Regions from separate parts of the Stenotrophomonas sp. YJH_SMC_40 genome, predicted to be linked through region 1. Evidence: riboswitches for the same ligand, from Rfam matches in the RefSeq annotation. Region 1 holds a riboswitch; the other holds the start of a gene.
The links. Region 1 has a riboswitch for glycine ahead of AC5P6X_RS03980 (trimeric intracellular cation channel family protein). Riboswitches for the same ligand answer to the same signal wherever they lie in the genome.

Region 1 (14,397 bases):
CAGGTCGGCTTCCTTGGAGGCCGGCGAGGCCGCATCGAGCACGTACGGCTCGGCCGCGGACTTGTACTCGCCCACCTTGAACAGGTGCACGTCCACGCCCAGCTTGTCCTGCAGGCCGGTGCGGAAGTACTGGCGGTAGCGGCCCAGGCCCTCGAGCACCACCGACCCCATCGGGTCCAGGTAGACCTCGTCGGCCTGTGCGGCCAGCAGGTACTGCGACTGGCCCATGCTCTCGCTGTAGGCCACCAGCTGCTTGCCGGAGGCACGCAGGTCCTGCAGCGCGGTGGCCACTTCACGCAGCGAAGCGAAGCCGGACGGCTGCAGCTTGTCCAGCTCCAGCACCACGCGCTCGATCTTCTTGTCTTCCTTGGCCGACTCGATCACCCGCAGCAGGTCGCGCAGCTGGATCTCTTCGGCGCCGTTGTCGCCCACCGCCTTGGCCAGTGCACGGCTGACCGGGTCGGCGCTGAACTGCTCGACCAGGCGACCTTCCGGGGCGATCACCAGGGTGGTGCGATCCTGCAGTGACTTGCTGGCACCGGCACCCATGCCCGCCGCGATGACGAACATCACCAGCAGCAGGAACAGCAGGCCGAAGAACAGCAGGTTGAGGATCAACCGGCGGGTGAAGTTCATGACGTCCCACAGCCCGATGAAGAAACTGGCGACGGGGTTGCGACGCGCCGGGGGCAGCGGGGGCACGGGTTGATTCATGGAACGCTCCGGATGGCTTCTTGCCGTGGTACCAGCATAGCCGGTGCCGCGTGATGCAGCATCGGACACAAGTCAGGGGATCGCCCGCCATGGGTCGGCATGGCGGGCGCAAAGGTCAGGACAACATCGACTGGCCGATGCGCAGGCTGCTGCGGCGCAGGCGCCAGCCCATCAGGATGGCAGCGGCGGTCAGGCCAACGATCAGGCCGATCCACATGCCCTGCGGGCCCATGCCCATGCCCAGGCCGAGCCCGGCGCCGAGCGGCATGCCCAGGCCCCAGTACGCGAACATGGCGATGAACATCGGCACGCGGGTGTCTTTCAGGCCGCGCAGCGCGCCGGCCGACAGTACCTGGATGCCATCCGGGAACTGGAAGGTGGCCGCGTACAGCAGCAGCGTCGAGGCCAGGCCGGCCACCGCCAGGTCGTTGGTGTAGACACCGACGATGGCATCGTGGCCGAACAGCAGCACCGCCGCCGACAGCGTCTGCGTGCCCATGATGATCGCGTAGCCGGCCCAGGCCGCACGCCGTACGCCGAAGCCATCGCCACGGCCAACCGCATGGCCGACGCGCACGGTGGTGGCCTCGGCCACGCCCATCGGGATCATGAAGCACAGCTGCGCCACGTTGATCGCGATCTGGTGCGCGGCCGCTTCATTCGCACCCAGACGGCCGATCAGCAGCGCGGTGACGATGAACAGGCCGCCTTCCATCAGCACGGTAATGCCGATCGGCAGGCCGGTGCGCAGCAGGTCCCAGATCGCCTTCCAGCGCGGTCCTTCGAAGTGCGAGAACAGCTGCAGGTGGGCGAAGCGCTTGGTGCGCCACAGGTAGAGGGCAAACGCCGTGGCCTGCAGCCACATCATCACCGCCGAAGCGATGCCCAGGCCTTCCGCACCCAGTTCCGGGAAACCGAGCTTGCCGTTGGCCAGCACGTAGCCCATCGGCGCCAGCACCAGCAGGCCGCCGAAGCCGAGCAGCATGGTCGGCAACGTCCAGTGCATGCCTTCGCTCAGGTAACGCATGCAGAAGTACAGGGTCAGCGCGGGCCCGCCCCAGCGCACCGCGTGCAGGAACGCGGTCGCCCCCGGCACGATGTCCGGCGCGATGCCGAACGATGGCAGCAGCGGCGGCACCACCGTGAGGAAGGTGAACATGATCAGCCCCAGCCCCAGCGCCAGCCACAGTGCCTGGCGGAACAGCGGGCCGATCTCGCGCTCGCGGCCGGCGCCGTGCAGCTGCGATACCGAGGCGGTGAGCGAGATCAGGGTGCCGATCGGGATCAGCATCGGCAGCCACAACAGCGCCGTGCCGATGGTCACCGCGGCCAGGGTCGCGGTGGCGTGGTGGCCGGCAATGACGTTGTCGACGAAGGAGATCAGACCGGTGGACACATGCCCGAGCACAAGCGGCAGGGCGAGCAGACCGGTGGCGCCGACTTCCTTGCTGAAGCGCGGCGTGGAGGTTGCAGTAGACATAAGGTGCTTGACGCGAACTACGGTTGCGCGCGAAGGGCACAGGCACCGGGTTGCGGCCGGTCATCTTACGCGCGCAGCGCGCGCATTCCCATGACATGGCGTGAATGCTGGGTTCCGGCAGGCCGCGGCATCACGCGTTGTGATCGCGTTACGAACAGAAAAGGGGACGGAGGGGATTAAGTCGTTTCAAGCACGACCGTGCCGAACACGGCTTAATCCCCTCCGTCCCCTTTGCTTACTGACCCGCCTGGCGCTTGAGCCAGGCATCGCGCTCGGCGGCCGGCACGGCGAGGAACGCGCCTCGCACCGTGTCACGCTCCTGCGGTGGCGTGCGCTGCGCGACCAGGGTCAGCTGGGCCAGCTGCGCTGGGCTGAGCTGGCGCAGCACGGCCAGCGCGGCCTCGCGCTGTTCCGGTGGCACGAAGCCGAACAGGCCGTGCAGCTTGGGGAACTCCAGTCCCAGCTGCGGGCCCAGCCGCCAGCCCTCGCGGAAGGCCTGGTCCTGCGCCTGGAACTGCTCGCGCAGGCGCTGCTGCTGGTCCGCCGGCAGCGCATTGAACCGCGCCGCAGCCTGCCGGATGCGCTCCCGCTCGCTCTCCGGCAGGGCGCGCCAGGCCGCGTAGTCGGCACGGCGCTGACGCTGCTGCTGGGCGTCGAGCTGGGTGAACGCAGCGGGCGTCGTGTTTGTGGTGGCCGGAGCGGGAGCCGCCGGTGAACTGCCCGGCACTGGCGGCGGCAGCGGCACGCTCAAGGTCTGCGGCGCGGCGGACAGCGCCAACGGCAGGGCCAGCAGCAGGCTGGCGAACAGGGTCTTATTCATCGGCGGCAGCGGTTTCCAGCGTGGCGCTGGCCGGCTCGGGCCGGCTCGGCCTGGATTGCGATTCGTCCACCGGCAACGGGCCGCCGGCGGCGGTCCAGGCATACAGATCGGCATCGGCCACCAGCGGATAGTCGCGGTCGGCCAGCATCATGGCGTCGTCGGAGGCTTGGGCCGGGGTCGCATCCGGCGTGGCATTGACCTTGCTCGGCGGAAGCGCTTCCACCGTGACCGGGCCAGCTTCGCCCACTACCCCTTCCGGCAGTGGAGCGTCGCTACCGGATGAATGTCCTTGCCAGTAGCGCCAGCCCAGTGCCGCGGCCAACAGCACCGCCACCGTCACCAGCAGGATCACCGGGCCGCGCCAGCGCGGCCTGGCATTGGGACGCCGCCGCTTGCCCTGGGCGGCCGCACGATCATCGCGCTGCGGTGCGCGCCAGCTGGTCGCGGGAGCTTCATTGCTGGCGGCCGACGCAGCCGGCTGTTGCAGCTGCTGCAGGCGCTTGGCCGGCAGGTCGCGGATGCGCAGCTGCACCTGTTCGGCCAGCTGGCGCCATGCCGACGCATCGGGCTGGCCGTGCGCATCACGGGGGCAGGCATCAGCCAGCAGGTGCTGGTAGCCCGCTTCGTCCTGGTCGAGCACGCGCATGGCGATACCCTCGTCCAGACTGCCGCCCACCCGCAGCAGGAATGCCAGGCGCGGCAGCGGCCCCATCTCGCCCAGCGCGGCCAACGGCGGCAGCCACTGGCCGCCCACCGGCTCGCGCAGCGCCTGGCGCTGGCCCAGCAGGGTCCAGAAGCGGGTCGGCCACTGCGCCATCGGCAGGTCGCTGGCGACCGCGGCGAAGGCGCGCATCACCGCCACCAGGGTCTGCTCGGCTCGCGCGGCATCGCCGCACTGCAGCTCAGCCACCACCAGGGCGCGGCGCTCGACGCCACGCAGGAACGCCGACAGCGCGCCGGCCGCGGTCGAGGAAACAGGGGCGGGCACAGCCGTCATCGGTCACTCCAAAGGTCTGCCGGCATGATAGCGGCAGCCCATCGGCACCCGTAGGACTTGCGCGCGCCGGCACTTCGTGCTGCAGGTTGTGCACAGCACCACGCCCGCCTTGGGGAAAACTGCGGCATCCAGCTGAATTCACTCTGTTTCAGCAATGTTTCACACTCAAGTTGTTGATTTTGAATGACTTTGAAGTGTGGCGATTTTTTGACCAACCCAAGCGTGAGCTCGTCGCCATCGGCCTCCTGCGTTCCCGTCGACCGGTAACACACAACGTTATCCACAGAACATGTGGATAAGACTGAATCTCCAATGGACACCGATATTTAGGTGACATTTATGATTCGACGGAGGCCCCCCGGCAGTCTCTGGCCCCTGCCATCCGCGCGCGCATGGCCCGTTACACTGGCCCGATGCTTTCACCCATTCCGACCCTGCAGGTCGCCCTGCCCGTCCCGCTGCCGCGCCTGTTCGACTACCTGTCACCAGAGGGCGATGGCCCCACGGTCGCGGTCGGCTGCCGCCTGAAGGTGCCGTTCGGCAACCGCGAGCTGGTCGGCGTAGTGGTGAGGCACGGCCAGACCGATGACGGCCAGGGACTGCGCCAGGCCTTGGCCTGGTGCGACCCGCAACCGCTGCTCCAGGGCGAGCTGTGGCACAGCCTGCAGTGGCTGGCGCGCTACACCCATGCGCCACTGGGCGAGGTGCTGAGCACCGCCCTGCCGGGCCCGCTGCGCCATGGCGACGCCCTGCCCGACACCCATCACTGGGGCTGGCAGCTGACCGCCGAAGGCCGCGCCCAGCGCGAAAAACTGCGCGCCGGCAGCCGCCCCCGGCAGCTGGCCGAGCTGCTGGCCGACGCCATCGTCGATGAGGACGTGCTGGGCGAACGCATGGACGACTGGCGCACCGCCGCGCGCAGCCTGGCCAAGCGCGAGCTGGCCGAACGCGTGGCGCTGCGCGTCGCTCCGCAGCACGCGCAGCCACTGCCTGGCCCCACCCTCAACACGGAGCAGGCAGAGGCCGTGGCGGCGATCAACGCAGTCGAGGGCTTCCAACCGTTCCTGCTGGATGGCGTAACCGGCAGCGGCAAGACCGAGGTCTACCTGCAGGCCATCATCCACTGCCTGGCCCAAGGCAAGCAGGCGCTGGTGCTGGTGCCGGAAATCGGCCTCACCCCGCAGACCCTGGCACGCTTCCGCGGCCGCCTCGGCATCGCCGTGCATGCACTGCATTCGGGGTTGAACGACAACGAGCGCGCCCGGGTCTGGGCGGCGGCTTCGCGCGGCGAGGCACGGGTGATCGTCGGCACCCGCTCGGCGGTGTTCACGCCGCTGCCGCAGGCCGGCCTGCTGATCGTCGACGAGGAGCATGACGGCAGCTACAAGCAGCAGGACGGCATCCGCTACCACGCACGCGATTTCGCTCTGGTCCGGGGCAAGGCGCTGGGCGTTCCGGTGCTGCTGGGCAGCGCTACGCCTTCACTGGAGACGCTGCACAACGCCTATGCCGGGCGCTACACCCACCTGCGCCTGAAGCAGCGTGCCGGTGATGCGCGGCCACCGCGCGTGCGCATCCTTGATGTGCGCAAGCGACCATTGCATGACGGCCTCTCGGCCGACGTGCTGGCCGGCATCGGCGAGCACCTGCAGCGCGGCCAGCAGGTGCTGGTGTTCAAGAACCGCCGTGGCTATGCGCCGGTACTGCTGTGCCACGACTGCGGCTGGACCGCGCCATGCAACCGCTGCGATGCACCGATGACCGTGCATGGCGGCGGTCGTCGCCTGCAGTGCCATCACTGCGGTGCGCGGCAACCGGCGCCGCTGGCATGCCCCGCGTGCGGGAGTCTGGCGCTGCAACCGCAGGGCATCGGCACCGAGCGCCTGGAAGAACATCTCACCGCCGCCTTCGCCGACTTCCCGGTGGTGCGCATCGACCGCAGCACCACCTCGCGACGCGATGCACTGGAACAACAGCTGGCGAAACTGGGCGACCAGCCCGGCATCCTGGTCGGCACGCAGATCCTGGCCAAGGGCCACGACCTGCCCAAGCTGACCCTGGTGGTGGTGGTCGGCATCGACGAGGGCCTGTTCTCGGCCGACTTCCGCGCCAGCGAGAAACTGGCGCAGCAGCTGATCCAGGTCGCCGGTCGCGCCGGACGCGCGCGCGACCCGGGCGAAGTCTGGCTGCAGACGCATCACCCGGGGCACCCACTGCTGGAGACCCTGGTCAGCGGTGGCTACCACCCGTTCGCGCAGGCCGAGTTGAACCAGCGCCAGGCCGCAGGATTCCCGCCGTTCGCGCATCTGGCGCTGATGCGCGCCGAAGCGCAGCAGGTGGAGCATGCCAATGCATTCCTGCTGGCAGCGCGACAGCTGCTGGGCGAGCAGGACGTGGTGGAAGCCTATGGACCCATGCCGGCGCCGATGCCACGGCGCGCAGGTTACCAGCGCGCCCAGCTGCTGCTGTCTGCCGCGCAGCGGCCACCGCTGCACGGGGTGCTTTCGCAACTGGTACCGCAGCTGTATGCGCTGCCGGAAGCACGCAAGGTGCGCTGGTCGCTGGATGTGGATCCGACGGATCTTTATTGAGGGGTCAGAGCCTACCCGTCGGGTGGGATCCGACCCCGATGCCCTGGGGTCGGATCCCTTTTCGCAGAAAAGGGCTCTGACCCCGGACGCTTTCGCTTACGTCAGCGGCGACATCACGCCGCGCTGGTAGGCGGGGCGCTCGCGAAGACGGGCGTACCAGTCGGCCAGGTGCGGCAGTTCCGGACGCTGGATCGGCAGTTCGAACCAGGCATAGATCAGCGAGCCCAGCGGGATGTCACCCATCGCGAATGTCTCGCCGGACAGCCACGGCTGCTTGGCCAGGGTGGCATCGGCCATCGCCAGGTAGTCGCCGGCGCGCACGATGGCGGCATTGATCCGCGCTTCGTCGCGGTCGGCCGGGGCGGTGCGCATGATGCCCCAGATCAGGTCGGTGTACAGCGGCGCCATGCGCGAGGTGCTCCAGTCCATCCACTTCTCGGCCTGGGCGCGTTCCATCGGGTCTTCGGCGTACAGCGTGCCCAGCGCGTAGCGCGCACTCAGGTAGCGCACGATGGCGTTCGATTCCCACAGCGGCAGGCCGCGGTCTTCGATCACCGGTACCAGGCCATTGGGATTCATCGCCTGGTATTCCGGCGTCTGCGTGCCGCCGTGGCTGCCACCGACCTCGATGGACTCGTACGGCAGGCCGATTTCCTCGGCACACCACAGCACCTTGCGGACGTTGCTGGAATTGCGACGGCCCCAGATCTTCAACATGCGGGTATTCCTTGCTGGCAATGCGAGCGGCAACGATACCCCTGATCGGGCGGGGTGTGTGCATACCGGATGCGGGATCTGGCGTCAGGGAATTGCCGGCCAGCGGCCGGCACTACCGGTTCCTCGCTGGCCAGCGGCCGGCATTACCGGTTCTTTTTCGGCAGCGCGCGCACGTAGGACGACTTGCCATCCTTCTTCAGTTCGAACAGGCCGATCGCTGCCAGCAGATCGCTGAGCTTGCCGTAGCCGTAGTTGCGCGGGTCGAACGACGCCTGGTTGCCGATCTGGCTGCCGACCGGGCCGAGGTGCGACCAGCCATCCTCGCCCTCGGCCGCGGACACCGCGCGGCGCAGCATCTTCACCAGCCGCGTGTCGCTGCGCATTTCCGCACCGCTCTTGCGCGGGCGCGCATCGTCGTTGGCCACCGGCTCGTTCGAGGCCTGTTCGCTGGATGCCTGTTCGGTATCCGGCACGCTGGCGTGGGTCTGGCCCAGTGCTTCCAGGTAGGTGAATTTCGAGCACGCGTTGACGAACGGCTCGGGTGTTTTCTTCTCGCCGAAACCGTACACCTTCACGCCATCGGTCAGCAGGCGCATCACCATCGGGGTGAAGTCCGCATCGCTGGAGACGATGGCAAAGCCATCCAGGTTGCGTGCGTACAGCAGGTCCATGGCATCGATCACCATCGCCATGTCCGAGGCATTCTTGCCCTTGCTGTAGGCGAACTGCTGGATGGGACGGATCGCATACTCATGCAGCACCGCTTCCCACCCCTTCAGTCGCGGGCTCTTCCAGTTGCCATAGGCGCGGCGCACGTTGGCCACCCCATAGCGGGCCACTTCGGCCAACACCTCGTCGATCTTCGAGGCCGGCGCATTGTCGGCGTCGATCAACAGGGCGATGCGCTTTTCCGGTTCGCTCATGGACTCCTCGCGGGCGGTTGCCTGAACCCGAGTATCGCCGATCCACGCGGGCGCTGACGTGACAGGCGGCCGCCGTGCGAAGATGCCAGGCGCTTCCCCCAATGCCCCCACTGGAGTGAGTCGATGAGTCGCGAGCGCGTTCCCCACCTGGTTGTTGTCGGCGGCGGTTTTGCCGGTCTCTGGGCCACCCGTGCCCTGGCCCGCGAGCGCATACGCATCACCCTGGTCGACCGCCGCAACCATCATCTGTTCCAGCCGCTGCTGTACCAGGTGGCCACCGCCGGCCTGTCCGCGCCGGATATCGCTGCACCACTGCGCCATATCCTCGGCCACCAGCGCAACGTGGAAGTCCGCCTCGGCGAAGTGGTCGCCATCGACAAGCAGTCCCGGCAGATCCGCATGGCCGATGGCAGCACGCTGGACTACGACAGCCTGCTGCTGGCCACCGGCGCCACCCACGCCTACTTCGGCAACGACCAGTGGGCCGATGATGCGCCCGGCCTGAAGACGCTGGACGATGCGATCGCGCTGCGCCGCAAGCTGCTGCTGGCGTTCGAGCGTGCCGAAGCAGAACCGGACCCGGCGAAGAAGGCCGCGTGGCTGAGCTTCGCGGTGGTCGGTGGCGGTCCCACCGGTGTTGAACTGGCCGGCACCCTGGCCGAGATCGCGCGGCATACATTGCGCAATGAGTTCCGCCACATTGATCCGGCCAGCGCCAAGGTGCGGCTGGTCGAAGCCGGCCCGCGCGTGCTGTCCTCGTTCCCGGAAGTGCTTTCGCTGAAAGCACGGCGGCAGCTGGAAAAGCTGGGCGTGGAAGTGCTGACCGGTACCCCGGTGAGCGACATCGACAGCCAGGGCTTCACGCTCGGTGACCAGTTCGTGCCGGCCCGCACCGTGGTCTGGGCCGCCGGCGTGGCCGCTTCACCGCTGGCGCGCACGCTGGACGTGCCACTGGACCGCGCCGGCCGCGTGCCGGTGCAACCGGACCTGACCCTGCCCGATCACCCGGAGCTGTTCGTGGCCGGTGACCTGGCCGCACTGAGCCAGGCCAACGGCAAGCCGGTACCCGGCGTGGCGCCCGCCGCCAAGCAGATGGGCAAATACGTGGCCGAGGTGATCCGTGCACGCCTGCACGGCAAGCCCGAGCCCGGCCCGTTCAAGTACGCCGACTACGGCAACCTGGCCACTATCGGTCGCATGGCCGCGATCGTGCACCTGGGGCGGCTGCAGCTGTCGGGCGTGCTGGCCTGGTGGTTCTGGCTGGCCGCGCACGTGTTCTTCCTGATCGGCTTCCGCAACCGCATCGTAGTGCTGCTGAACTGGGCCGTGGCGTACTGGAGCTACCAGCGCAGCGCGCGCATCATCTTCGGTGATGACCAGGAAGACCGGCGACCCCGACGGTAGTGCCGGCCGCTGGCCGGCTGCCGCGCGGTCCGTCCCCTCTCCGCAGGAAAGGGCTCTGACTCCAACATCATCCATGCATGGCGTGGATCTACCGCTTCATCGGGCCGCCGGGCACCCGCCGTTTCGACCATGCGCGGCAGAAGTCCTCCTTCCTTGCGGTGTCGGCAATCTGCGCGGCACTCCAGTTGCGGGTAATCCAGATCGTCAGTGCCGTGCTGCTCAGATGCCAGCGCAGCATGTCGTGCCGTGGCTGCCGCCAAAGATGGCGGCGGGCAATCCAGAACGCCTCCCGTTCCACCTCTGGCACCTTCTTCTTCATCGCGTCGTCGTCGAAGAACTGCGCGGCGAAACTCCAGGGATTCATCGGCTGAAATCCTGTTCGCGGTTCACTGCTGCACGCAGCCACACCACTGGGCGCACGGTCTGCTGGCTTCGGCCAACCGCCCACCAGGGCAAGCCCGAGCAGGTACAGCAGGCCAGGCAGCAGTGCGATGCCGGCGGCCAATACGACGACGGAGACCCATGCCTTACCGGCGGCACGCATCGTGCTCACTTCGCCTTCGGTTTCGGGTACCACAACGCATTGACGATGACCCAGCGCTGGTCGAAGCGCCCCATGTGGAAGTAATCGACGAACCACGGCGTTTCCAATCGCACCGAGGCGGCATTGCCGGTCACGTCCAGCACCGTGCAGCGGCGGTCCCATTGATCCTTCGGGGTTTTCAGCGCGCCCTGCTTCGTCAGCGCGACCAGTTCTTCCTTCGACATGCGGCGCAGGCCCAGCCGCTCGTCGGGCGTATCGCCGAGGACCGCGCGCTTGGCCAGGTCCGGGTGCAGGGAGCGGGCGACGCGCTGCGGGTCGGCCTCCAGCTGGCCGTCGACGTAGTCATGGCAGGTGGCTTCGATGGCCGCGAGGGTGGCCGGGTCGGCAGCGGGACTGGTTGACGCGGAGAGAGCGAACAACAGGGCGACGGTGGACATCCGGGTCTCCAGCGCTGAGGGCTGGGCGATCATCGCATGGCGGCACAGAGGCATCCATGTATGCCATGGATCTACAGGGACCGAGCATCCACCGCCTGCAGCCAGGCCAGCTTGCGTTCGCGCGGCTGCTGCTTGAGCTGCCATTCGGCGCGGGAGGCGGCGGCCCGGTCCGGGTACTCGCGCACGGCCAGCACCCGCAGCGGCGGCCGGGCCCGGGTGTAGCGCGCGCCCTTGCCAGCCTGGTGGGCGGCGAAACGCGCGTCCACGTCGGTGCTGATGCCGGCGTAATAGCTGCCATCGCGACATTCGAGCAGGTACAGGAACCACGGGCGGAGGGACGGGGCCATGCCCGGATTATGCCGTGCTGCACTGCAGCGGATATACTGGCGCCCGAATGCAGGAGAGAGGCGCCGCGCTGGCGCCCGCCGAAGGCGCAGGCTCCCATGATCGCTCAGGCCGGTGGGCTGGAATCCCACCAACCATGCATTCGACTCGCCGAGCTGGAGAGAGGTCACCGGGCATGCCCGGGACGATCCGCCGAAGGGGCACGCGGCCCATGCCGCTGAACTCTCAGGCAAAAGGACAGCGGGAGCGGCACCGGTCATCGTCATTCCGTCATTGCGCAGGCAATGGCGGCGTCCGCGCATGGCCGGCCCCACCGCGCCCGGAGCCTGCCCCATGCTGCTGTCCATCATCTACCTGATCGCCATTTCCGCCGAAGCCATGACCGGCGCGCTGTCCGCCGGCCGCCGCCGCATGGACCTGTTCGGCGTGGTCATGATCGCCTGCGTCACCGCACTCGGCGGTGGTTCACTGCGCGACATCCTGCTCGGCCACTACCCGCTGGGCTGGGTGAAGCATCCCGAGTACCTGGGCTTCACCGTGTGCGCGGCGCTGATCGCCACCTGGGTGGCGCGCTGGATGCACCACTTCCGCCGCACCTTCCTGGTGCTCGATGGCCTGGGCCTGATCGCCTTCACCCTGATCGGCTGCTCGATTGCGCGCGAAGCCGGCCATGCGATGCCGATCGTGCTGATCGCCGGCATGCTGACCGGCGCGTTCGGCGGCGTGCTGCGCGACATCCTCTGCAACGAGGTGCCGCTGATCTTCCAGAAGGAGCTGTACGCGATCATCGCGCTGCTGACCGGCGCGGCCTACCTGTTGCTGCTGCACTGGGGCGTGGCCGACGCCACCGCGATCCTGTGCTGCCTCGGCGGCGGCTTCGCGCTACGCCTGCTGGCGATCCACTACCGCTGGGAAATGCCGAAGTTCGTGTACCACGACGAAGTGCATTGAGGTTCGCGCGGCGGAATCCGCACCACCCCGGCGATGTACCTGGCGCTGTCGCTCATGCGCAGCGCCAGGCGCATCGCCGGTGCAGATGGGCCGGTCTCCAACTCCGACCGGCCCTGATCGCGGCCGCACCCCCGCAGGCGCTGGCCGCCATCCACACACGTGCCGCAGTCAAGCGGCTTCGGACACCTTCACGTCGCGACGGGCGCGCACGGCCGCGGCCAGTCGCTCCAGCACCGTCACGGTGGTGTCCCAGTCGATGCAGCCATCGGTGATGCTCTGCCCGTAGACCAGCGGTTGGCCTTCCACCAGTTCCTGGCGACCACCGACCAGATGGCTCTCGATCATCACACCGACGATGCGCTGTTCACCGTCTTCCAACTGAACGGCGATGTCCTCGATCACCTTCGGCTGGTTGTCCGGATTCTTCAGGCTGTTGGCATGGCTGGCGTCGATCATCAGACGAGTCGGCAGCTTGGCCTTGGCCAGCGCCTGGCAGGCCTCGGCGACACTGCCTGCATCGTAGTTCGGCTGCTTGCCGCCGCGCAGGATCACATGGCAATCCGGGTTGCCAGTGGTCGACACGATGGCGGTGCCGCCCTGCTTGGTGACCGACAGGAAGTGATGCGGATTGGAGGCCGCACCCACCGCGTCGGCGGCGATCTTCACGTTGCCATCGGTGCCGTTCTTGAAGCCGACCGGGCACGACAGCCCCGAGGCCAGTTCGCGGTGCACCTGGCTTTCGGTGGTGCGCGCACCAATGGCGCCCCAGGCCACCAGATCGGCGATGTATTGCGGCGAGATCACGTCGAGGAACTCGACGCCGGCCGGCAGGCCGAGCTTGTTGATGTCGCGCAGCAGGCCACGGGCGATGCGCAGGCCCTTGTCGATCCTGAAGCTGCCGTCCAGGTCCGGATCGTTGATCAGGCCCTTCCAGCCCACCGTGGTGCGCGGCTTCTCGAAGTACACGCGCATCACGATTTCAAGTTCCCCGGCCAGCGCGTCACGCAGCGGCTTCAGGCGCTGGGCGTACTCGATGGCGGCCTTCGGGTCGTGGATCGAGCATGGGCCAACCACCACCGCCAGGCGGTCGTCACGGCCATGCAGGATCTGGTGCAGGGCCGCGCGCGAGGCGCTGACGGTGTCGGAGGCTTCATCGTCACACGGCAGCATCGCCAGCAGCTGGGCAGGCGGTGTCAGCGGTTCGATGGTGCGGATACGCAGGTCGTCGGTGTGCGGGGGCATTGGGGGAGGTCTCCGGAACGTTGGGGGTCCCCAGCGTGGCAGCATGAAAAAAGCCGCCAGGTTCGCTGGCGGCTTTCGGGAATGCGTCTGAAGCTTTCTTCAGGGTGAGCGCAGTCCTTCCTCCGCCAGTGGCTTCGGAAAGTAATACCAGTAAAAGCGGGTGGCGGCTGCGTTCATGGGTTGTATTGATAGCACAGCTTTTGCGCAGTGCAAAATGTTTCATCCGCAACTGGGGACGCGGTTCAGCGAGATGCGCGCCAGCCCTGCCCACGCGGCGGCACCCACGCAACGTCGCTCATTTGCCATGCACTTCCACGTCCAGCAGCAGGCCCTCATGGATGTCGGCCCAGCGTTCCAGCACGCGATCCAGTTCCTGCCGGGCCTCGTCCAGCTGCTCGGGGTTGAGCAGGGAACGCGCGGTGTAGAGATCGGAAACCAAGCGCCGCAGGGCCGATTCCTGGATGGCCACCGACGGCCCCTCCAGCCCCGGCAACTGCAACGCCGGGCTGTCGCCAAGAGGGCCGAACAGCGTGACCTGGAGCGTGCTCTGCATGATCGACCTTCCTGCGGATGGACATGGGCAATGTCCTGTTTACCGCGTCTGCGTGACAGGCGCATGTGCCACCCATGCCCAGCACCGGGATCTGCCGGCGTCTGCCGCCCCGCTACAAGGCCGCCAGGTCGGCAAGGTGCTGGGCCATGCTGTCCATCGCGCCTACCGCCTGGGTGGTGGTGAAGTACTCATGCCAGCCGGTAGCGGCAATGCCGGCCATCAACGCATCGACCTCCTCGCGGCTTGCGCAGCGCCAGACCGCATAGAACTGCTCATCGCTGCCGTGCGGTACGCCCGAGGCAATGCGGCCCATCGCCAGCGGCGTGATGCGGACCGGATCGAACTGCTGCATGCCGGCGCCGATACGGGCGAAGAAGGCGTTCCGCTGCTCGGGCGGAAGTGTGGTCCAGGCAGGAGTGGCGGTGTAGAGCTCGATGAAGGTGTGCGACATGGTGGTTCTTCCTTGAGGGTTCGGGGGTTGCCGGCCAGCGGCCGGCACTACCGGAGCGAGCGCAGCGCGCGTTTGCGGATGTAGGCGTTGGCGTCGCTGTGGCGCTCATGCTGCCAACGCGTACACAGCTGGCGCAGCCACTGCGGCTGGGTCTTGCCGGCATCGTTGAGCCAATTTCCGACCGAATCCTGCACATAGCGTTCCGGATCGTCGGCCAGTGCTTCCAGC
Region 2 (14,397 bases), on a different contig from region 1:
GTTGTCCGGCCAGCGGTCCAGCACCATGCGCCCGATGACCTGCAACGGCACCAGCGATTCGGGAATGATCTTGGTCGGGTCCAGATGATCGAACGGGAATGCGTCGGCGTCTTCTTCGGTGAACAACTGCACCGCCAGTTCCCATTCCGGGAAGTCGCCGCGCTGGATGGCCTCGAACAGGTCACGGCGATGGAAGTCATTGTCGGCCGACTGCAGCTTCAGCGCTTCGTCCCAGACCGTGGACTGGATACCCAGCTTGGGCCGCCAGTGGAACTTGACGAACGTTGACTCGCCGGCCTCGTTCAGCAGGCGGAAGCTGTGCACACCGAAGCCTTCGATCATCCGCAGCGAACGCGGTATGGCGCGGTCGCTCATCGCCCACATGATCATGTGCATCGATTCGGGCATCAGCGAAATGAAGTCCCAGAACGTGTCATGGGCCGATGCGGCCTGCGGGAAGGCACGGTCCGGTTCCATCTTCACCGCGTGCACCAAGTCCGGGAATTTCATGGCGTCCTGGATGAAGAACACCGGGATGTTGTTGCCGACCAGGTCCCAGTTGCCCTCCCTGGTATAGAACTTCACCGCGAAGCCGCGCACGTCGCGCGGGGTGTCCACCGAACCTGCGCCACCGGCCACGGTCGAGAAGCGGGTGAACACGGGTGTCTTCACGCCAACCTCGGTCAGGATGCGCGCGCGGGTATGCGCCTTCAGTGATCGGGTCAACTCGAAGTAGCCATGCGCAGCGCTGCCGCGGGCGTGCACGATGCGCTCGGGAATGCGCTCATGGTCGAAGTGGGTGATCTTCTCGCGCAGGATGAAGTCCTCCAGCAGCGTAGGCCCCCGAGGTCCCTGCCGCAGGGAGTTCTGGTTGTCTGCCACCGGGATGCCCTGATCGGTGGTCATCGCCGGATGACTGCCCCCGGCCTGCTGGTGCAGTTCATCGCCGTTGCCGCGGTGGTGGTTCTCGGCGTGGGTGGTTGCGCGCTTGCCGGTCGGCTTGCTGGCGGCCATTGACGTTGGCTCCGGATGCTCAAAGAGAACCACGACACTGGAACCGGGCCCGTTAAACCGAGGTCCGGCAAAGGTGAACGTACAGGCAAAAGCAGGCTCGGGTATGCTTGTTCCATGCGAGTCGAGCCCGCCGACATCGAAGCCCTGTTCGACGCCATCCCGGATGTGCTGTTCTTCATCAAGGACCTTCAGGGGCGTTACACCCACGTCAACCAGACCATGCTGCGGCGGCTGGGCCTGCGCGCCCGCAAGGACGTGATCGGGCGTACCGCGGCGGAGATCTACCCGACCGGGCTGAGCGCCGACTACGTGGACCAGGACGCCCGCGTGCTGGCCGGTGAGGTGATCGAGAACCTGATGGAGCTGCACCTGTTCGCCAACCGCGAACCGGGCTGGTGCCTGACCTGCAAGCGTCCGCTGGTGGTCGATGGGGCCATAGAGGGCCTGATCGGCATTTCCCGCGACCTTGGCCAGAAGGACAGTCTGGGTACCCAGTACGAGCAGCTGCGGCTGGCGCTGGCCCACCTCAACGCGCACTACGCCGAGAACGTGCGCATGCAGACCCTGCTGGACATCACCGGCTTTTCGCTGTCCAAGCTGGAGCGCAGCTTCCGCAAGGTGTTCCAGATGACCCCGCAGCAGGTGCTGACCCGGCTGCGGATCCAGATGGCCATGCACCTGCTGCACGGTGACGAGAGCATCGCCAGCATCGGCCAGGCCTGCGGTTTCAGCGACCAGAGCGCCTTCACCCGCAAGTTCAAGGCTGAAACCGGTTTCTCGCCGCGTGCCTACCGCGCCCGTATTGGTGGCAGTGTCGGAGAGCCGGCACTGGCCTGAGCCGCCTGCTGCGCTGTGCCTATCCCCGCGGGCATGGGACAGGGTAAGGTGTCGCCCCTGTAGCCCGCCGCCAGCCCTGCCGATGCCCAACTCGATTCCGACCGCTTCACCGTCCCGCCTCGGACATTCGCTCAAGCCCCGCCAGCTGATCATGATGGGCCTGGGCAGCGCCATCGGCGCCGGCCTGTTCCTCGGCTCGGGCGTGGGTGTGCAGGCGGCCGGTCCGGCGGTCCTGGTGTCGTATCTGGTCGCCGGCGCGCTGGTGATCATCGTGATGAACGCTCTGGGCGAAATGGCGGCGGCCAAACCGACCAGCGGCGCGTTCTCGGTCTATGCCGCCGATGCCATGGGCGCCACCGCCGGTGCCACCGTCGGCTGGTTGTGGTGGGTGCAGCTGGTGATCGTGATCGCCGCCGAGGCGGTGGGAGCGGCCGGGCTGCTGGCCACGGTCTGGCCAGCAGTACCTGTACCGATGGCGGCGCTGGCCTTCATGCTGTTCTTCACCGCGATCAACCTGCTCGGGGTGAAGAACTTCGGCGAGTTCGAATTCTGGTTCGCCATCCTCAAAGTGGCGGCGATCCTGGCCTTCATCGCCATCGGCGTGGCGCTGCTGATGGGCTGGCTGCCGCAGGTGACCTCGCCGGGCCTGAGCAACTTCACCGAGCATGGTGGCTTCGCACCGAAGGGCCTGGCCGGTATTGGCGCTGCACTGCTGGTTGTCGTTTTTGCCTTCGGTGGCACCGAGATCGTCGCCGTTGCGGCGGCGGAGACCGAAGATCCGGAACGCAGCATCGCCCGTGCCATCCGCACCGTGGCGTGGCGCATCCTGGTGTTCTACATCGGCTCGCTGAGCGTGATCATCGCCGTGGTGCCGTGGACCAGCGAAGCGTTGAAGTCGCCCTTCGCCGCCGTGCTGGACATTGCCCGTATTCCGGGTGCCGGCACCGCCATCACCCTGATCGCGGTGATCGCGCTGCTGTCGGCACTCAATGCCAACCTCTACGGCGCCTCGCGCATGATGTATTCACTGGCGCAGCGCCGCGAAGCCCCGGCCGTGCTGGGCTGGACCGATCCGCGCCAGGTGCCGGTCATTGCCGTGCTGGCCAGCGTGCTGTTCGGTTTCGCCGCCACGGTGATGGAACTGCTGTTCCCGGACCGGGTGCTGCCGGTGCTGCTGAACATCGTCGGTTCGACCTGCCTGCTGGTGTGGACGCTGTCGCTGGTCTCACAACTGGTGTTGCGCCGCCGCGCGGATCGCCTGGGTACCCGGCTGCCGTTCCGCATGGCGGGCTTCCCGTGGCTGACCTGCTGCGCGCTGGCGATCCTGGCGCTGATCTTCGGCCTGCTGCTGAGCGAGTCGCACACCCGCCTGCAGTTCCTGTCGATGGTGGCGCTGACCGCCACCATCGCCGCCGGCAGCGCCATCGCGCGGCGCATGCGCGAGGCGTGACTGAAGCTGCCGGCCAGCGGCCGGCACTACCACGGGGGCTGCACATCTGCCGTGCCATCCTGATCGTGTGGGCCGTCATCGGCCCGTCGACCGGGAGTACCGCATGCTGCGCAGTCGCCCCTTCCTGATGTTTACCGGCCAGGCCGAGGCCGCGCTGGCCCTGTACGCCGAGGCCTTCGCCGATTTCCGCCTGCTGGCAATGCAGCGCCATCCGGACGGCGCCGGTGCCGGCGTGCCCGGGCAGGTCCGACAGGCCATCTTCCTGCTCGGTGGCACCCACTACCTGTGCTTTGACAGCCTGGACGTGCACGATTTCACCTTCAGCCCGTCGATCTCGCTGTTCGTCGAGTGCTCCGGCGCCGAGCAGTTCGAGCGCGCCGCGCGCGTGCTGGGCGAGGGCGGCCACTGGCTGATGCCGGTGGGCGACTATGACTTCAGCAACCGCTACGGCTGGGTGCAGGATCGCTTCGGCGTGTCGTGGCAGTTGAGCCTGGGGCAGATGCCGGACCCGTGATCGGATGTTTGTGCGTGTGGGCCCTGGTCCACACACCCTCATGAAAACGGCCCGCTTGCGCGGGCCGTTCCGTCAATCACGCTTCGACTTCATCGTCCTTGTAGGCATCGACCGGGATGCAGGCGCACATCACGTTCTTGTCGCCGTACACGTTGTCGACGCGTGCCACCGGCGGCCAGTACTTGCTCTGCTTCAGGCTGGCCAGCGGGAAGGCAGCCAGTTCGCGCGGGTAGGAGTGGGTCCACTCGCTGGCGGTCACTGCGGTGGCAGTGTGCGGCGCGTTCTTCAGCGGGTTGTCCTCGCGGTCCAGGCGGCCGTCTTCGATCGCGCTGATTTCCTCTCGGATCTGGATCATGGCGTTGATGAAGCGGTCCAGCTCGTGCAGCGACTCACTCTCGGTCGGCTCGACCATCAGCGTGCCGGCCACCGGGAAGCTCAGGGTCGGGGCGTGGAAGCCGAAGTCGATCAGGCGCTTGGCGACGTCCTCGGCGCCGATGCCGCTGGTCTTCTCCAGCGGGCGCACGTCGAGGATGCACTCGTGCGCCACCAGGCCGTTGCGGCCGGTGTACAGCGTCTTGAAGTGCGGCGCCAGGCGCTTGGCGATGTAGTTGGCGTTGAGCTGCGCGACCTGGGTGGCCTTGCGCAGGCCTTCGCGGCCCATCATCGCGATGTACATCCAGCTGATCGGCAGGATCGAGGCGCTGCCGAAGCTGGCCGCGCTGACCATGCCGACCGGACCGTTGTCACCCAGCTTGCCCGGCAGGAACGGCGCCAGGTGCTCCTTGACCGCGCACGGGCCGACGCCCGGGCCGCCACCGCCGTGCGGAATGCAGAAGGTCTTGTGCAGGTTCAGGTGCGAAACGTCCGAACCCCACTTGCCGGGCTTGGCCACGCCGACCAGGGCGTTCATGTTGGCGCCGTCGGTGTACACCTGGCCGCCGTGCTTGTGGATGATCTCGCAGATCTCGACCACCTCTTCCTCGAACACGCCGTGCGTGGACGGGTAGGTCATCATGATCGCGGCCAGGCGGTCGCTGTACTTCTCGGCGTTGAGGCGGATGTCTTCCACATCGACATTGCCGTTGGCATCGGTCTTGGTGACCACCACCTTCATGCCGCACATCTGCGCCGAGGCCGGGTTGGTGCCGTGCGCCGAATCCGGGATCAGGCAGATGTCGCGGTGGCCTTCGCCGCGCGAGCGGTGGTAGGCGCGGATCGCCAGCAGGCCGGCGTACTCGCCCTGTGCGCCGGAGTTCGGCTGCAGGCTGACCGCGTCGTAGCCGGTGCATTCGACCAGCATCGCTTCCAGCGTGTCGATCAGTTCCTTGTAGCCCAGCGCCTGGTCGGCCGGCACCAGCGGGTGGATCTGCGAGAACTCCGGCCAGGTCACCGGGATCATCTCGGCGGTGGCGTTGAGCTTCATGGTGCACGAACCCAGCGGGATCATCGTGCGGTCCATCGCCAGGTCCTTGTCGGCCAGCGAACGCAGGTAGCGCAGCAGTTCGTGCTCGCTGTGGTGGGTGTTGAACACCGGGTGGGTCAGGAACGCGGACTGGCGCAGCAGGCCGGCCGGCAGCGCGTCGGCGGTGCTGGCGTCCAGCGCGTCGACGTCCAGCGAGGCACCGAACACCGCAGCCACGGCGACGATGTCGGCGCGGGTGGTGGTCTCGTCCAGACTGATGCCGACCGAGTCGCTGTCGATCGCGCGCAGGTTGTAACCGGCGGCGCGTGCCTTGGCATGGATTTCATCGGCATGCACGCCGGTGACGTGCAGGGTGTCGAAGAAGTCGCCACCGACCTGCACGCCGGCATTGCGCAGCGCTGCGGCCAGGATCGAGGCCAGGCGGTGCGTGCGGCGGGCAATGCGGGTCAGGCCTTCCGGGCCGTGGTAAACGGCGTACATCGAGGCCATCACCGCCAGCAGCACCTGCGCGGTACAGATGTTGGAGGTGGCCTTCTCGCGGCGGATGTGCTGTTCGCGGGTCTGCAGGGTCAGGCGGTAGGCCGGGTTGCCCTGGGCATCGATCGAAACGCCGATCAGGCGGCCCGGCATCGAGCGCTTGTAGGCGTCACGGCAGGCCATGAAGGCGGCGTGCGGGCCACCGAAGCCGAACGGCACGCCGAAACGCTGGCTGTTGCCGACCACGATGTCCGCGCCCCATTCGCCCGGGGCAGCCAGCAGGGTCAGGGCCAGCAGGTCGGTGGCCACGGCCACCAGGCCGCCGCGTGCGTGCACGGCATCGACCAGCGCCTTGTAGTCGCCGACCTGGCCGAAGGTGTCCGGATACTGCAGCAGCAGGCCGAACGCTTCTGCTTCCAGTGCTTCGGCCGGGGTGCCGACGCGCAGCACGATGCCCATGGGCTCGGCGCGGGTACGCAGCAGTTCCAGGGTCTGTGGGTGCACGGCGTCGTGCACGAAGAAGGTGTCCGACTTCGATTTGGCCGAACGCTTGGCCAGAGTCATCGCTTCGGCGGCGGCGGTGGCTTCGTCCAGCAGCGAGGCGTTGGCGATTTCCATGCCGGTCAGGTCGGCGCACAGGGTCTGGAAGTTGATCAGCGCTTCCATGCGGCCCTGCGAGATTTCCGCCTGGTACGGGGTATAGGCGGTGTACCACGCCGGGTTTTCCAGGATGTTGCGCAGGATCACGTTCGGCGTGTGGGTACCGTAGTAACCCTGGCCGATGAAGCTGCGCAGCACGGTGTTCTTGTCGGCGATCGCACGGATCTTCGCCAGTGCCTGCACTTCGGTCATCGACTCCGGCAGTGCCAGCGGTGCCGGCGACTTGATCTTGGCCGGCACGATGGCGTCGGTCATCGCATCCAGCGACGCGTGGCCGACGACGTCGAGCATCTGCGCGATCTCGGCGTCGTTGGGGCCGATGTGGCGCTCGACGAACGCGTTGTGGTGCTCGAGCTCACGCAGGGAAGGGGTGTTCTGGGACATGGCGAAGGATCCGTCAGGAAAGGGCACACGCACGGGCACAAGCCGCCGGTCGGCGGTCTGCGGGGCGCCCCTCTGTCCTTTTGCCTGAGAGTTTAAAAGCGCGGCGGACCGCAGCTTCGTGCCCCTTCGGCGCCGGATCGAACCGGTCTCTCCAGAGTTGTGTTACGGGTGGTATCGGGCCTGAGCGATTACGGGCGTTGCGCCTTCGGCAGCGGTGTTCCGCTTCTCCCACCGTGTTGCCCGCCGATTATAGCCCGTTGCGGGCGCGGCGGCCGCCTTCGGACCTGGCGGCCGCGCCTGAATGGCCGATGGCCCGTCCGTGCGTTTTGTGCACTGCTGCATGGCATCAGGCGCAATCCCCACCTATGATGGGCGGATACCCGAATTCATCTGGCGCCGTCCCTGCTGCAGGGGACCGGCGCCCGCCGTGCGTGCCGCGCATGGCCCTGCCGGACGCCTTTCCCATGACCGCCGCTGTTGCTCCCTCCACCCGCCGCATGGCCCTGCTGCTCGCCGGCCTGGCCATGTTCGGTCCGTTCTCGATCGACACCATCTTCCCCGCGTTCCCGCAGCTGGCCCAGCGCCTGGCGGTGGACGAGGTGGCGGTGCAGCAGACCATCAGCGTGTACCTGCTGTTCTACGGCCTGATGAGCCTGGCGCACGGCCCGCTGTCCGATGCCTGGGGCCGCAAGCGGGTGATCCTCGGTGGCCTGGTGGTGTTCGTCGGCGCTTCGGTCGGCTGCGCGCTGTCCACCGACCTGACCACGCTGCTGGCGTTCCGCGCGCTGCAGGGCCTGTCAGCGGGCGTCGGCATGATCGTCGGCCGCGCGGTGATCCGCGACCTGTACCACGGACACGACGCGCAGCGCCTGATGAGCCAGGTTTCGATGCTGTTCGGCATCGCTCCGGCCATCGCACCGATCATCGGCGGCTGGATCCTGCTCAGTGGCGCTGGCTGGCCACTGATTTTCTGGTTCCTGGTGGTGTTTGCGCTGCTCCTGCTGGCGGCCACTGCACGCTACCTGCCGGAAACCCATCCGGAGGAGGCACGGGTGCCGTTGTCGCCGCGCGTGCTGCTGCGTGATTACGTGCGCATCGGTTTCAACCCGCGGTTCCTGCGCCTGGCGCTGGCCGGCAGCATCGGTTTCGGCGGCATTTTCCTGTACATCTCCTCGGCGCCGGTGTTCGTGATGCAGCACCTGCATCTGGGCGAGGGTGGTTTTGCCTGGCTGTTCATCCCCACCATCGGCGGCATGACCACCGGCTCGTTCCTGTCCGGGCGCATGGCCGGGCGCACCACGCCCACCCGCCAGGTGTCCATTGGTTTCGGCCTGTGTGCGCTGTCGGTGCTGCTGAATGTCGGCTACGTGGCGCTGTCGCCGCAGTTCGTGCTGCCGTGGGCGGTGCTGCCGATCTTCCTGGGTGGCATGGGCATGGCGCTGATCTTCCCGATCCTGGCGCTGGCGGTGCTGGACATGTATCCGCACCAGCGCGGCCTGGCCTCGTCGCTGCAGGCCTTCGTGCAGCTGATGATCAGCACGGTGGTGGCCGGCGTGGTGTCGCCGCTGCTCAGCGCCAGCCCGCTGCACCTGGCGCTGGGGCAGGCCGCGTTCTTCGCCGCCGGCTTCGTGTTCTGGTACTGGGAACACCAGCGTGAACGCGCGGCACAGGCGGCCTGCACGGGCCATTGAGCAGCGCGCAGGGGTAGGGCCGGCCGCTTTGCCCGCAACGCTTGCGAAGAGGAACGACCGGACTAGGCTGGGCACTCCAGCCAGCCGGTGCGTGGATGCACGACAGCCAGCCAATCCGATGTCGTTGCATGAGGTTCCCCATGGCTGCGCAGCAGACCTACCGCCTGTTCGAGGTGGCGCTGAAGGAGCGCCGCGTTCTTTCCCCTTCCCTGGACCGCATGGTGTTCACCGGTGCCGACGTGGCGCGGATGAAGACCGAAGGCCCTGACCAGCGCATCAAGGTGTTCTTCCCCTTGCCCGGCCAGGAGGTGCCGCAGGTCCCCAGCGGTGAAGACTGGTACCCACGCTACCGGGCCCTGCCGGACGACAAGCGCCCGCCGATGCGTACCTACACCATCCGCCAGTTGCGCGCCGAGCAGGGCGAGGTCGACGTCGATTTCGTCATCCATGGCGAAACCGGCCCCGCCTCGCGCTGGGCCATGCACGCCCGCCCTGGCGACCGCGTGGTGCTGCTGGCCCCGGACGCCGACTGTGCCGGGAGCAGCGAGGGCTGGGAGTGGAAGCCACCGGCCGGTGTCGGCCAGGTGCTGCTGGTGGCCGATGAAACCGCGTTGCCTGCGGTGGCCGGCATCCTCGAGGAACTGGCGGCCATGGTCGACCCACCGCGCACGCTGGCGCTGCTGGAGGTGGCGCAGGCCGGTGATGCGGTGCACCTGAAGGCGCCCTCCAGCGCCGAGCTGGTCTGGCTGCCGCGCGGGCAGGCCGCCTACGGACAGCGGTTGCTGCAGGCGGTCCAGGCGCGGTTGGCAGCGACCTCGGGCGTGGCTGCCGGCGATGCGCTGGAGGAGATCGACGTCGATACGCAGATCCTCTGGGAGCAGGCCGAAACCGGTGTGGCCGGGCCGCTGTATGCCTGGGTGGCGGGCGAGGCGGGGGCGGTGATGGCGATCCGTCGCCATCTGGTGCGCGACTGCGGGCTGGACCGCCGCGCGATCACCTTCATGGGCTACTGGCGGCACGGCAAAGTGCTGGACTGAGGGGTGTGAAGCGGTGCTGCGGGCGGGGTGCGCTATCCTTGCGCCCCCCTTCGCAGCGGTACCGCACCATGTCCACCAGCTCCAAGACCCGCCGCGACCAGCGCCGTCGCCAGGAAAAGCAGGCCGCCAACAAGGCCGCCGCGCAGGCCTCGCCGGTGGAGCCGCATGCGGAACTGCGCGATGCACAGCGCACCCTGCTGGCCGGTGTCGTGCGCCGCGACGGCGAATGGGTGCTGGGCATGGACGGCCGCATCGCGGGCCACAGCGAGAGCGCTGCGCAGGTGCTGGCGCTGATCATGCAGGCCGGTGAACTGCACGAACGCAATGGCACGCCGGTGCGCCTGATGTACTCCGACGCGCTGCGCGATGCCGCACAGGCCGAAGCCAGGGAGAAGGGCCAGACCTTCGAGGAATTCAAGGCCGAGCTGGCCGCAGCGATGGCCGCGAAGAAGAACAGCTGACCGCTGTTGCGGTAGAGCCGGCCGCTGGCCGGCTGCCAGACGGATTTCCACCGTGCAGTTGCCGGCCAGGGGCCGGCACTACCAAAAAGGGACGGATCCTCGCGGACCCGCCCCTTTTCTCATTTCGCCGCCGGGGCCGCGTTGGCCTGCCAGCCGCACATCTGGCCTTTGACTGCTGTTTCGGTAGAGCCGGCCGCTGGCCGGCTGCCCGTTGGGTCTTCATCGCGTAGTTGCCGGCCAGCGGCCGGCACTACCGGAAAGGGGCGGATCCTTTCGGATCCGTCCCTTTTTTCATTTCGTCGCCGGGGCCGCGTTGGCCTGCCAGCCGCACATCTGGCCTTCGTTCTGCTGCTTCAGCCACTCGTTGACCGGGGTGAAGTACTCGATCATCGGGCCGGCATCGAGCTTGTCGGTGCCGGTCAGCTCTTTCAGCGTGGCCTGCCACGGCTGGCTGGCACCCTTGCTCAGCATCGCCCAGTACTTCTGGCCGGCTTCCTTGTTGCCGTAGAAGGTGCACTCATGCAGCGGGCCCTTGTAGCCGGACGCGTCGCACAGGCCCTTGTAGAACTGGAACTGCAGGATGCGCGCCAGGAAGTAGCGGGTGTACGGAGTGTTGCCCGGCACGTGGTACTTCGCGCCCGGATCGAAGAACTCTTCGCCACGGGTGCTGGCCGGCGCCACGCCCTGGTACTTGGCCTTCAGGTCCCACCACGCCTTGTTGTAGTTGTCGGCAGTGATCGAGCCATCGAACACGCCCCAGCGCCAGCGGTCGATCATCAGCCCGAACGGCAGGAACGACACGCCTGACAGCGCCATGCGCATCTGGTTGTTGATGACCGCCTCGCGGCTTTCGGTCGGCGCATCGACCAGGCCGATCGAGCTGAGGTACTTGGGCGTCATCGCCAGCACGATGGTGTCGCCGATCGCTTCATGGAAGCCGTCGTTGGCACCGCCCTGGAACAGCGGTGGCAGCGGGTTGTAGGCCAGGTCGTAATAGATGTGGCCCAGCTCGTGGTAGATGGTGGTGAAGTTCTCTTCGTTCGGCTTGATGCACATCTTGGTGCGCACGTCGCCTTCCATGTTCATGTCCCAGGCACTGGCGTGGCAGACCACGTCGCGGTCGTCAGGCTTGATGAACTGGGTCTTTTCCCAGTAGGACTGCGGCAGCGACGGCATGCCCAGCGACACGTAGAAGTCCTGCGCGCGCTCGGTCATCTGCTTGGCGGTACGCAGTTCGGCCTCGCGCTGCGCCTTGTACTGCGCGGCCACGTTGGCATCCTTGCCGGCCTTGGCCAGCGCCGCGCTCAGGTTGGTCTGGTACTGCTTTTCCAGCGCCGCGGTGATGTCCAAGCTGCCGGCGCCCGGGTACGGTTCCAGCTGGTCCCACAGGTTCGACCAGTCCTGCTGCCACATGTTGCCCAGCAGGTGCGCGGCGATCAGGCCATTGCCTACTTCGGCCTTGTCCTTGCCATAGGTCTTGTCCAGCTTGCCGCGCGCGTAGCAGTGCAGCTGCTCGTACATCGGCTTGACCTGTTCCCACAGGCGGTCGGTTTCCGGGCCGATCTGCTCCGGCGGCATGTCATAGCCGCTGCGCCACATCTGGCCGGCATCGGTGAAGCCCATGCCCTTGGCGCCTTCGTTCACCAGGCCGACGAACTTCTGGTAGTCGCCGCGCATGCTCTTGGTGGTGCTGTGCCAGCCCTGCCAGGCGTCAAGCTGCTTGTCATAGTCGCGGCTGCGCGCCAGTACCTGTTCCAGCTCGCCCAGCTGGCGGCAGGAGTTCGGATCGTTGGCGTCGGTGCAGTACTTGCCGGCACCGTAGCTGCCTTCCATGCGGGTGGCGATCTGGGTCAGCTCGGCCAGCTTGGCCGGATCGCGCGGCGCCGGCATCGAGGACATCAGTTTCAGCAGGTGGATCGCACGCTTGCTGTCCTCGCTCATCGGCTTGCCGTCGAACTTGGCGGCCTGCTCGATCCAGCTGTTGAGCTGGGTCAGCGAGCGCTCGTTGGCCTTGGCCGCGATGCGTTCGGAATCACTGTTGATGTAGGTGGAAGACAGCCACTGCGCCGAGGTCATCTCCGGGTAGGCGGCCTTGAATTCGGCATTGATGCGGGCCACGAACTGGTCGGCGGTTTCGCCGGCCGGGGCGCTGCTGCTGGCGGTATCGGTGCCTGGGGCAGCTTCCTTTTTGCAGGCGGCCAGGGCCAGCGTGGCGGCGGCGATTGTCGAGGCCAGCAGGAGATGACGGTGTTTCACGGGCGGTCCTTGGGTGGTGAACGACGGCCGAAGGCTAGTGGGCCGTCGCTGCCACCGCAAGTGGCGGAAGTCGGCCGGGCGGCGCCCGGCACCCGCAGAGGCCTTCAAGCAACGGCAAAGGCCGAAGCAACAGCAACAGCGGACTGTCCGTGGTTTGGCGGGGCGGTGTTGGAGTGCGGGGACGCCGCAAGTACGTCCTTGTAGGCTTGGCAGCCGCATCCATGCGGCTGACACCCCGCACTCCGACACCGCCCCACCTCCGACAGATTCCATGTGCTGTCGGTAGGTGTCGACCTTGGTCGACACATCTGTCAGATATCGAATGAGTCATCCACGCATGGCGTGGATCTACTGTGTCGACCAAGGTCGACACCCACCAGGGCAATGCGTCGTTCCAACAGATCGCGGAAATCTGTCGAAGGCGGGGTGGGTCCGGTTGCGGGGGCGTGAGCCGCATGGATGCGGCGACCGAGCTTACATGGACGTACTTGCAGCGTCCCCCGCAACCGGACCCACCCCGCCAATCCACGGAATGCCAGCTTTTGCTTTTGCTTTTGCTGTTGCTGTTGCTGTTGCTGTCGAGGCTGCCGGCCAGCGGCCGGCACTACCGCGGGTGCAGGGCTGCAAGCCCTGCCGAACAACCCTCAACCTTCGCAGTTGGCGAACAGGTCGCGATCGCGCTCATACAGCGAGGTCTTCACCTGCATCAGGCCCAGCACCGACGGGAACAGGTTGTCGTGGTCGGTATACGCCGCCGAACGCTTGCGCACGCACTGCAGGTCCAACCCACGGCTGCTGGCAAAGCCCGGCGAGAACCACATCGTCATCGGTACGCGGGTCTGCTCGGCCGGAGCGATCGCATACGGCACGCCATGCAGGAACAGGCCCTTCTCGCCCAGCGATTCACCATGGTCGGACAGGTAGATCATCGCCGTGTCGTAATCCTGCATGCCCTGCAGGGTGCCGATGGTCTTGCTCAGGAAATGATCGGTGTACAACACCGCGTTGTCATAGCTGTTGGTGATCTCTTCGCGAGAGCAACGGCCGATGTCACGGGTGTCGCAGGTTGGCTTGAAGCGCGCGAAGGCTGCCGGGTAACGCTCGAAGTAGGCCGGGCCGTGGTTGCCCAGCTGGTGCAGCACCACCACGCGGTCGCCGGGCTTGGCACGCACCTGGGCGGCCAGGTCCTGCAGCAGGATCTCGTCCATGCAGCGGCCATCGGCGCACAGCCCCGGCGTGGTCGTATCGGACAGCGACTGGAACTCCAGCCCTTCGCAGACGCCCTTGCAGCCGGACTGGTTGTCACGCCACAACGGCGCGATGCCGGCGCGGTTCAGCACGTGCAGCAGCGACTGGTGTGCACGGATCTTCTTTTCATCGTAGTCGTGGCGTCCCCACGGCGAGAACAGGCACGGCAGCGATACTTCGGTGCTGGTGCCGCAGGAGTGCATGTCGGGGAAGTTGATCACCGGTGCCTGGGCCAACTCCGGGGTGGTGTTGCGGCCACCGTTGAGCCCCCAGTTCTGCGCGCGCACGGTTTCGCCCATGACGATCACCAGCAGGCGCGGCTTGCTGGCCGGGGCGCGTGGCGTGGCCTTGGCGTCGGTGCCGATCGGCAGCTTCGGCGCGCGCTGCACCGGGTTGTCGCCACGCAGCGCGCGCGGCATACCGAGCAGCACGTTGGCCGGGGTGGCGAGATAGCGTACTTCGCGCTGGTTGCGCATCAGCGCCGAGACATCCTGGAACGAGATCAGCGCACCGCCAACTGCGGTCGCCGCCGCCACGACCAGGAAGCCGAGTCGCCACAGCAGGCTGCGGCCCCAACTGCGTCGGCGCAGCTGCACGCGCCACAGCACCACCATCGGCAGCACGGCCAGCAGCAGCAGCGGCCACAGCAGCGATACGGTCATCAGCTCGCGGCTCTCCTTGGGGTCGGTCGCCAGCACGTTGCGCAGCATGTCCGCATCCAGATAGATGTGGTACCGGCTCATGTAGTGCGCAGCGAACGCCGTCACCAGCAGCAACAGGCTGATTACCACTTTGGCATTCCAGCGCCAGACCAGGATGCCCAGCAGCACGCCGTGCGCACCCAGCAGCAACAGCAGCAGCGAAAGCGCGTAACGCAGGCTGCCTGGATGGCTCGCCATCGCGCTGTGCCAGAACAGGCCGTTGCCGGCCACCGCGAAGAACAGG

Region 2: it holds a riboswitch for glycine, as region 1 does, so the genes downstream of both, gcvP (aminomethyl-transferring glycine dehydrogenase) here and AC5P6X_RS03980 (trimeric intracellular cation channel family protein) in region 1, are expected to answer to the same signal.

Annotation. Positions count from the first base shown of each region.
Region 1 is NZ_JCAFRX010000002.1:212,281-226,677, reverse strand. Features, by position in the region: gene sppA (signal peptide peptidase SppA) at 1-714, opposite strand, end outside; gene AC5P6X_RS04030 (MATE family efflux transporter) at 830-2,194, opposite strand; gene AC5P6X_RS04025 (DUF3106 domain-containing protein) at 2,430-3,014, opposite strand; gene AC5P6X_RS04020 (hypothetical protein) at 3,007-4,011, opposite strand; gene AC5P6X_RS04015 (primosomal protein N') at 4,425-6,602, shown strand; gene AC5P6X_RS04010 (glutathione S-transferase family protein) at 6,699-7,319, opposite strand; gene AC5P6X_RS04005 (NYN domain-containing protein) at 7,463-8,242, opposite strand; gene AC5P6X_RS04000 (NAD(P)/FAD-dependent oxidoreductase) at 8,366-9,646, shown strand; gene AC5P6X_RS03995 (hypothetical protein) at 9,735-10,190, opposite strand; gene AC5P6X_RS03990 (nuclear transport factor 2 family protein) at 10,196-10,627, opposite strand; gene AC5P6X_RS03985 (GIY-YIG nuclease family protein) at 10,699-10,974, opposite strand; glycine riboswitch at 11,015-11,104, shown strand; glycine riboswitch at 11,118-11,223, shown strand; gene AC5P6X_RS03980 (trimeric intracellular cation channel family protein) at 11,306-11,923, shown strand; gene AC5P6X_RS03975 (3-deoxy-7-phosphoheptulonate synthase) at 12,092-13,165, opposite strand; gene AC5P6X_RS03970 (hypothetical protein) at 13,461-13,718, opposite strand; gene AC5P6X_RS03965 (DUF6616 family protein) at 13,831-14,169, opposite strand; gene AC5P6X_RS03960 (DNA alkylation repair protein) at 14,217-14,397, opposite strand, start outside.
Region 2 is NZ_JCAFRX010000011.1:24,724-39,120, reverse strand. Features, by position in the region: gene AC5P6X_RS18580 (catalase) at 1-1,014, opposite strand, end outside; gene AC5P6X_RS18575 (helix-turn-helix transcriptional regulator) at 1,129-1,851, shown strand; gene AC5P6X_RS18570 (amino acid permease) at 1,934-3,301, shown strand; gene AC5P6X_RS18565 (VOC family protein) at 3,405-3,815, shown strand; gene gcvP (aminomethyl-transferring glycine dehydrogenase) at 3,892-6,759, opposite strand; glycine riboswitch at 6,822-6,924, opposite strand; gene AC5P6X_RS18555 (multidrug effflux MFS transporter) at 7,224-8,450, shown strand; gene AC5P6X_RS18550 (siderophore-interacting protein) at 8,591-9,487, shown strand; gene AC5P6X_RS18545 (hypothetical protein) at 9,556-9,948, shown strand; gene AC5P6X_RS18540 (M2 family metallopeptidase) at 10,240-12,204, opposite strand; gene AC5P6X_RS18535 (phosphoethanolamine transferase) at 12,849-14,397, opposite strand, start outside.